2 regions of the Desulfurispirillum alkaliphilum genome follow, and region 2 is predicted to be linked to the other one. Evidence: riboswitches for the same ligand, from Rfam matches in the RefSeq annotation. Region 2 holds a riboswitch; the other holds the start of a gene.
What was found. Region 2 has a riboswitch for cobalamin ahead of ACZ46I_RS09260 (TonB-dependent receptor domain-containing protein). Riboswitches for the same ligand answer to the same signal wherever they lie in the genome.
Positions count from the first base shown of each region.

Region 1: another riboswitch for cobalamin. It lies ahead of ACZ46I_RS06135 (ribonucleoside triphosphate reductase); the one in region 2 lies ahead of ACZ46I_RS09260 (TonB-dependent receptor domain-containing protein).

Region 1 covers NZ_AP042405.1:1,340,952-1,345,365, reverse strand. The annotation lists gene ACZ46I_RS06145 (anaerobic ribonucleoside-triphosphate reductase activating protein) at 1-231, opposite strand, end outside; gene nrdD (anaerobic ribonucleoside-triphosphate reductase) at 228-401, opposite strand; gene ACZ46I_RS06135 (ribonucleoside triphosphate reductase) at 398-2,464, opposite strand; cobalamin riboswitch at 2,645-2,837, opposite strand; gene ACZ46I_RS06130 (bacterioferritin) at 2,936-3,433, shown strand; gene ACZ46I_RS06125 (RNA polymerase sigma factor) at 3,695-4,210, shown strand; gene ACZ46I_RS06120 (FecR family protein) at 4,207-4,414, shown strand, end outside.
Region 2 covers NZ_AP042405.1:2,052,119-2,056,532, reverse strand. The annotation lists gene mltG (endolytic transglycosylase MltG) at 1-251, opposite strand, end outside; gene ACZ46I_RS09265 (hypothetical protein) at 259-900, opposite strand; cobalamin riboswitch at 1,241-1,421, shown strand; gene ACZ46I_RS09260 (TonB-dependent receptor domain-containing protein) at 1,527-3,377, shown strand; gene ACZ46I_RS09255 (cobalamin-binding protein) at 3,377-4,258, shown strand; gene ACZ46I_RS09250 (FecCD family ABC transporter permease) at 4,263-4,414, shown strand, end outside.

The DNA.
Region 1 (4,414 bases), 710 kb from region 2:
AAGGGGCTCGCCGCCGGTGATGGCGACGGCCCCGATCTGGTGCCGGTCAATGTATTCCAGCAGCTGGTCCTGGCGGCTCCTTCCGGGCTGTCCCAGGACGAGTGCGGGATTGTGGCAGTAGCGGCAGCGCAGGTTGCAGCCGTGGGTGAAGACGGTGGTGGCGATTTCACCGGGAAAGTCCAGCAGACTGACGGGGGTGAAATCGGCCACCAGGGTGGGCGTGTGGCTCATGGGTTGACCGCAAAGGTCTCCCGCTTGCCGAATTCCTCTTTTTTGCCTTCGTTCCAGTGGTTGGTGGGGCTGTGGTAGCCCACGACACGGCTGTAGATGTCGCAGGGGGTTCCTTTGATGCTGGCAAGTTGTTCTTCCAGTTGTTGAATCTGTGCTTCGCGCTGGCTCATGAGTGTGCTCCTGTCAGATTGATTTCGTGCAGGCCGTCCTGGCCTTTGAGTTCGGTAATCCGGGTCTGAATTTCCTGCCGCTGTTCCTGGGCGCAGTGGGGGCAGTGGGTGTGCTCGCCCTTGAGGTAGCCGTGAACGGGGCAGATGGAAAATGTCGGTGTGATGGTGATGTAGGGCAGGTGGTAGCGCCGGGTGATGGTGTCCAGCAGTTTGCCCACGGTGGTGCCGTCCTCCACGGCTTCGCCCAGGAAGATGTGGAAGACGGTCCCCCCGGTGTAGAGGGGCTGCAGCTGATCCTGATGGTCCAGGGCGGCAAAGAGGTCGCGGGTTTTCTCCACCGGTATCTGGGTGGAGTTGGTGTAGTAGGGGCGCTCTTCAGTACCGGAGGTGATGATGCCGGGAAGGGTCTGGCGGTCCTTGCGGGCCAGGCGGAACGAGGTGCCTTCGGCGGGGGTGGCCTCCAGGTTGTAGAGCACGTCTTCCTCCAGCTGGAACTGTCCCAGGCGCTCCCGCATGAATTCCATGACGCGGCGGGAAAATTCCAGTCCTTCGGGGTGGGTGATATCCACGCCGATAAAGTTCAGCAGCGCTTCGTTCATGCCGATGATGCCGATGGTGTTGAAGTGGTTTCGCCAGTACTCGCCAAAGCGCTGGTGAATGTCCTGCAGGTAAAAGCGGGAATAGGGGTAGAGGCCGTTTTCCGTCAGGCGTTCCAGGGCCTTGCGTTTGATTTTGAGGCTGTCGCGGGCCAGCTCCATCAGCTCGGCCAGCCGCTCAAAGAAGGCCGTTTCGCTGTCCACGCTGTGGGCGATGCGGGGCAGGTTGATGGTTACCACGCCAATGGAGCCGGTCAGGGGATTGGCGCCAAAGAGTCCGCCACCGCGCTTGTGCAGTTCCCGATTGTCCAGACGCAGGCGACAGCACATGCTGCGCGCGTCGTCGGGGCTCATGTCGCTGTTGACGAAGTTGGCAAAATAGGGGATGCCGTACTTGGCGGTAATCTCCATCAGCCTGCCCACCATGGGGTGCTGCCAGTCGAAGTCGCGGCTGACGTTATAGGTGGGAATGGGGAAGGTGAAGACGCGCCCTTTGGCGTCGCCTTCCATCATCACTTCCATGAAGGCCTGGTTGAGCATGAACATCTCTTCCTGAAACTCCCCGTAGGTGCGTTCCTGGGGCTTTCCGCCTATGATGACTGGCTCGTCGCGGTGGGTGGAGGGGACGTACAGGTCCATGGTCAGGTTGGTGAAGGGCGTCTGAAATCCCACGCGGGTGGGGATATTCAGGTTGAAGACGAACTCCTGCATGGCCTGCTTCACTTCGGGGTAGGTCAGCTGGTCATAGGCGATAAAGGGTGCCAGGCAGGTATCGAAATTGGCAAAGGCCTGGGCCCCCGCGGCTTCCCCCTGCAGGGTGTAGAAGAAGTTGACCACCTGACCCAGGGCCGAGCGCAGGTGTTTGGCCGGCTTGCTCTCCACCTTGCCGGCCACGCCGCGAAAGCCGCGCACCAGCAGATCCTTCAGATCCCAGCCGCAGCAGTACACCGCCAGCAGCCCCAGATCGTGAATGTGAAAGTCGCCACGGGAGTGGGCTTCCTGCACCTGGCGCGGATAGATCTTATTGAGCCAGTAGCGGGCGGTGATGGTGGAAGAGATGTAGTTGTTGAGCCCCTGCAGCGCATAGGTGGTGTTGCTGTTTTCGTTGACCCGCCAGTCGCTGCCGCCCAGGTAGGATTCCACGATGCTCTCCAGACCTTCGAAGCTTTCGGTCATGGCCCGCATGTCGGCGCGCTGGTGGCGGTAGATGATATAGGCTTTGGCGGTTTTGGCGTGGCCACCCTCGATGAGAACCTTTTCCACGCAGTCCTGCACCTGCTCTACGGTGCAGGAACCGTACTGGCCGTACTGGTCCACCAGGGCGCGCAGCACCTGCAGGGAGAGGGCCGAGGCAATGTTACGGTCGCTGCCGCCCACCGAACGGGCGGCCTTGAAGATGGCAGTGGCGATGCGCTCCTGGTCGAAGGGGACAAAACGACCATCGCGCTTCATGACAGTAGTGATCATAGTTCAGGCTCCGTGGCTTCCGCCACTGTCCGTCCGCGAAGACGGCACATCATCCCGGCAAATATCCGGGCAGGCAGTGGCAGGGGTACGCATGTGATAAAAGAAATGGGTACGTGGGCCGCAGAGCGCTGGCTACAAAAGACGGGAACGTGAAGACAGAACTTCCATAGGAACATCCCTCCGCTGTGTGTTCTCGGGGCAGGTATCCTGGCTCGCCATCATCCTCAGCTCCGCCTTCCCGTGTTGTCACAGTGGCGCATGGAGCCTTGTCCGGCTTACAGTTGCGGGGGCAGCGACGGATTTTCACCGCACTTCCCTGAATCCCGGATCGATATAGTGCCCTGCCTCTGCGACCATGTCAACGGAAGATTTCCCACCCCCGGCTTCCCTTGATTGCCACGGGTTTCTGGAGTAGTATCTGCCCATCGGACTCGCATATTTTTATCCATCTCGAATATCAGGAGGCATTCCATGCATGAAAAAAGTATAGCTCTGCTGAACAAGGCCGTATCTGAAGAAATCGCCGCGCTCCACCAGTATATGTATTTCCACTTTCACTGTGACGACCAGGGCTACGACCTGCTGGCCGGGCTCTTCAAGCGCACCGCCATCGAAGAGATGATCCACGTGGAGCGTCTGGCCGAGCGCATCCTCTTCCTGGGTGGCGATGTGGAAATGAAAGCCGGCTCCAATGTCATTCCAGAACAGGACGTGAATAAAATGCTGGAAATGGCTGCCAAAATGGAAGAGCAGAGCGCCATGGACTATAACCGCTGGGCCAACGAGTGCGGCACCAACGCCGACTCGGTCTCCAAGAAACTCTTCGAGGATCTGGTCATGGATGAAGAGCGTCACTACGACCAGTATGACAACGAAATCGACAACCTCAAGCGTTTTGGCGAAAACTACCTGGCCCTGCAGTCCATTGAGCGCAGCAAGAGCCGCAGCGCCGGACAGCCCGCAGAGTAAAACCCCTCAGAACATGTATATCCAGGGAGCGTCAGCCGGCGCTCCCTGTTTCTTTTGCTGGCCACGGCACCCCTTCACCCCTGCGACAGCCTCACCCACAGCACTTTCCTGCTGAAATGCCCGAATACCCTTGACAGAGGATCGAAAAAAGCGCTAGAAAGTTTGCGTAAACTAACATGATCGCCCGTGCCTCCACACTCACCAGAAGGTGAAGCAGCGTGAACGCGACGCACCCGGAAGAGCGACTGGAAGAGGGCATCCATGTCAGATCAGAATCCCCACGACATCTACCGCAACCACCACAAGGATATCCTGCGCTATTTCTCCAGCCGCGTATCCTCTTCCGGAACAGCGGCAGACCTGACCCAGGAAACCTTCCTGCGCCTGCTGCGCAGCTCCATTTCCCTGCTCAATCCCAAAGCGTACCTGCTGAAAGTTGCCCACAATGTACTGATCGACTACTATCGATCCGCGAGCCACATGCCCGTGGAGGATATCAGCCCCGAAGAGCTGGAAAGTGCCATGGGCCGGGCCCCCTCAGCCGAGGACACCGCTTTGTCCCGTGAAGAGCTGGCAATCCTCATGGATGCCATTGCGGAACTGCCCCCCAGGGCCAGGGAAGTCTTCCGGCTCAAGCGCCTGGAAGGGTTGAGTTACAGCGAAATCGGACAACAGCTTGGCATCACGCGCAGCACTATCATGGAACATATGGCCCGCGCCCTCACCCACTGCACCAGACGCCTGGATGAGTACGCCACGCAACAGGAGAAATCATGAGCCAGCACCCGGAGACCTCCTTCACCCCGGATCTTTCATCACCCCAGAACCAGTGTCCAGACGAGCAGGCCATCGCCTGGCTTGTACGCCTGCAGGACGACCAGGCCAGCGAAACCGACCGCCGCGCCTGGTCCGCGTGGATGGACCAGAACCCCATCCACGCCCAATCCTGGCGGAAAATACAGCGCATCTGGCACGGCATGG
Region 2 (4,414 bases):
AACAGGTACTCTCCGCTTTTCAGGGTGTTGCGGTGCAGGCGATTGTACAGCACAAAGGGGAGCTTTGACGGCAGCACTCCATCCTCTTCGAGGATGGAAGCGATCCGGTTGAGGGACGCGCCACGGGGTATTTCTGTGATAACGGGCTCTGCCAGCGGCAATGGCCTGTGAATGATGGAGGTATAGGCATAATAGCTTAGTGGGGCCCCCAGAAGCAGCAGGGCCAGCACTGTCAGTACAAGGGCTTTCATGTGGGTTTCACCTGATCAGGGGTTCTCTGTGGTTGCCGCAGAAGACGGCGGTCACAGGGGGAACTGGTGGAGTAACCGGCAGGGCGATGATATCTCCGGGGTAAAAAGTATACGCACTTCCCATCTGTCCTGCCAGAGGAAAAAGCATCCCGGAGTCGAAGGGAAGCACTTGTCTGCCTGCTGTCGTCTCCACTTCCAGGGCTTTGGGAGCCGAACACAGAAGGAAGCTCGAAAGCTGTAGCGTCTGCGCAGCATAACAGGGCGAGGCTGCGCACTGGTGGTCTGCCAGCCATGTGAACCCCAGGATACGCATCTGGCTGCTTGAGCCATAGCCGCATCGATTGCCGCAAACCAGGGCAATATGGAGAACTGGTTCACCCATGGAGGGCGCGAGGATATCCGTCCGGAAGTGGGCCGCGGATTTATGGTGGGTGACCTGTCCGTCGCTCTGAAGAAAGTAGATGTTTTCGCTGTAACAGAAGGGAATGCCTTCCAGTGAGGAAATGTCAGAGGTTTCGGGAGTTCTTATCCATTCATGGAAGAGGCTTCCCGCAATGGCCTGGACTCCGGTATGCTCCACCAGTCCGTAGCGCTCAACTTTGCTGCCCTGGCTTCGGAAGTGGAGGAATACCTGGTTGGTATGGTTCATGGGTGCAATTTTCATCGCGCCAAGATACGGGAAATATCGGGGAAAATGCAAGTAATGAGGTAAGCTTTCCCGTCAAGAGGACAGTTTAAAACGAGAACACTACTATAAAAGGACACCCACTTTTGGTGCCGCCTTCCGTGGTTAATCTCCCTTGCCTTACCTTGGCGGGCTTTGCGACCCCCGTGAGCGCAGCGAACGGGGGTGAGACCCTGCCTTTCCATTCGCGGTTCCTTTCGTGCCCTCCGTGCTTTCCATGGTTCACTTCTCCGGTTTCCCTGCCGCCCGCACTCAAGCGCCATGTGTGATGAGCACTTGACATCCCCCCGCTGCACTCTTTAAGCTGTTCGAGCTTTTTTCCGGTGTCCACAGGTGTGGATGAAAAGGGAAGAGGGGTGTAAATCCCCCGCGGACCCGCCACTGTAAGCGACGACAAGGGATCACATGCCACTGGCCACGGGCCGGGAAGGCGATCCGGAGGACGAATCGTGAGCCAGGAGACCTGCCGGAAAGGGTCACTACACTATCCTTCCCGGGTATGGAAGGTGGGTGCTGCAGGTCTATTGCTGAACACAGCCATAACGCCTCCTGCGTCCTCCCCACAACCGGGATACACAGGAGGCATTTTCATGCGTATTGGTTCCTTGTTGTATCCCGCTGCCATCAGTGCATCACTGATGTCCTTTGCAGCGGTATCCGTCCTTGCCGAAGAGGCAGCCCCCGTCAGACTGGAGACCACCGTCGTCACCGCCACCCGCACGGCCCAGACCGTGGATGAAACCCTGGCTTCGGTCACGGTTATCACCCGCGAGGAGATTGAGCGTGGCCAGTACCAGAGCCTGCCCGATTTGCTGGCGACCATTCCGGGGGTGCAGGTGAATCAGGATGGTGGTCTGGGGACAAACACCAGTATCTATCTGCGGGGTACGAGCACCAACCAGACCCTGGTGCTGGTTGACGGTATCCGCATTCGTTCGGCTACTACGGGAGCCGCTTCCCTCCAGTATATTCCCCTCAGTCAGATTGACCGCGTCGAGGTGGTACGCGGTCCCCGCTCCACCCTCTATGGGGCCGATGCCGTGGGTGGGGTTATTCAGGTGTTCACCCGCAGCGGCGAGGCCGGTACGCGGGGCGAGGTCACGGTGGGCGGTGGCAGCCACGGCACTGCTGAAGGGCGGGCCTTTTTTGCCACGGCCAGCGGCAACAGCCACTACAGCCTGGGTATCGGGCACCTGCGCAGTGACGGCATTGATGCCCAGAAGAACGATGTCCCCGACGCTTTTGGCTGGGGCAATACCCCCGATGAACCGGACAAGGATGGCTACCGGGAGGATTCCCTGAGTGTGCGCTTCGGCCATGAGTTTTCACCGGGCAATTCCCTGCAATTCACCGGGTTGCATGCCGAGGGTGAGAGCGAGTATGACGGCACAAGTCAGAACTCTGCCGACTTTATTCAGCAGGCCCTGGGCCTCACCCTGCACCTGCTGCCCACAGATACGCTCAGTGTGACTGCTCAGGCCAGCCAGAGCCAGGATCGTTCAGAAAACTTTCTGGATGGCACTTTCTCCAGCCTCTTTGACACCAAACAACAGCAGTTCAGCGTGCAGGGCGACCTCTTCCTGCGCGACAGCGACGTGCTTACCATCGGTAACGACTACACGAAGGACAAGGTGCGCAGCGACACGGACTACGACGAGCGCAGCCGCGATAACAGCGCCCTTTTCACCCAGTACCAGCTGGAGCATATGAACCACAGCATCCTGGTGGGTGTGCGCTACGACGATAATGAACAGTTCGGCAGCCACACCACGTACAACGCTGGCTATGGCCTGCGCCTTCCCCACGATCTGAAGCTGGACCTGAACTATGGTACGGCCTTCCGCGCCCCCACCTTTAACGAGCTGTACTACCCCGATCCCTGGGGTTGGGGCGGTGGAAACCCCGACCTGAAACCTGAGGAATCAACCAGTTACGAGATTTCGCTGCAGCAGTCCCTGCCGAATGCCTACTGGCGCACCAGTATTTTCCGCACGGAAATTGACAATATGATCAGCGGCTGGCCAGCGGAGAACATCAGTCGCGCCCGCATTGACGGGGTGGAACTGGATGGGGGCTACCGGCTGACCAGCCAGTGGAACATCAGCGCCGCCATTACCCTGCAGGATCCCAAAGACCGGGATTCGGGCAATCTTCTGGCCCGCCGCGCGGAGCAGATGGCGACGGTGAACCTGGATGGCGACTTCGGCAAGGCCCGCGTGGGCGTTACGGCCCAGGGCTTCAGCGAGCGCTACGACGATGGGGCCAACACGGTGCGCCTGCCCGGCTATGGGCTGCTGCACCTGCGGGGCGAGTATGACATTGCCCCCAACTGGCTCTTGCAGGCCCGTATAGAAAACGTTCTGGACAAGGAGTACGAAGAAGTGGCGACCTATAACACCCCCGGCCGCAGCGCCTATCTGTACGCCAGCTACCGCTTCTGATGAACGGCCGGACTGTCACCATACGGGCCCTGCTGGTCCTGCTGTGCCTCACCACCCTCCACTGGTCTGCCGTTGCGGGCCAGTGGACAGATGATATGGGGCGCAGCGTACGGCTGGACAGCCCACCCCAGCGCATTGTCTCCCTGGTGCCCAGTGTGACGGAAATCCTCTTCGCCATCGGGGCCGATGGGCAATTGGTCGGCGTAACTGACTTCTGCGACTATCCCGCCGAGGCGCGCCGCAAACCCCAGATGGGGGCCTACTCGGACCCCAGCCTGGAGGCCATTGTGGCCGCCCGCCCCAACCTGGTCTTCGCTTCGGCGGAGATGCACCGGCCCGGTTTTGTGGAGCGCCTGCAGCGCATGGGCATTGCGGTCTATGTGGTCAATCCCGGCACCATGGCGGAAGTGGTTGCTTCCCTGCGCGGCGTGGGCCGTGTGGCGGGCAGGGCTGCCCAGGCGGAAGAGCTGGCAACGTCCATGGAACAGCGCATCCGCGCGGTGGAGGAGCGGGCTGCCGGTAAGGTGCCGCCCCGTGTGCTCTTCAGCGTTATGGTCAATCCCCTGGTGGTGGCCGGACCCGGCACCATGACCGACGACCTGCTGCGGGTGGCGGGTGGCATCAATGTGGTGCCCGACGGCCCTTCCCGCTATCCCACCTGGGGCATCGAGGGGTTGCTGGCCATCGATCCCGAGGTGATTGTCGCCACGCCCCACACCGCCTATTCCACTTCCCACGAATACTTCCTGGCCTGGCCCCAGCTGCAGGCCGTACAGCAGAACCGCATTGTCAGCATTCACTCCGACTGGGTGCATCGCCCCGGCCCCCGCCTGGTTCAGGGTCTGGAAGCCCTGCACCAGGCCCTGCACGGGAAGGAGTAGGCATATGCTGCGCGCCACCCTGTCCCTCGCGATTCTGTCCCTGGCTCTGCTGCTGAGCCTGGGTATATCCCTGACCACCGGCCCCTACGACATCGGGCCGGGGCAGGTGTGGAGCGCCCTGTTCAGCACGGGTACAGAGGATATTCATCGCACCAT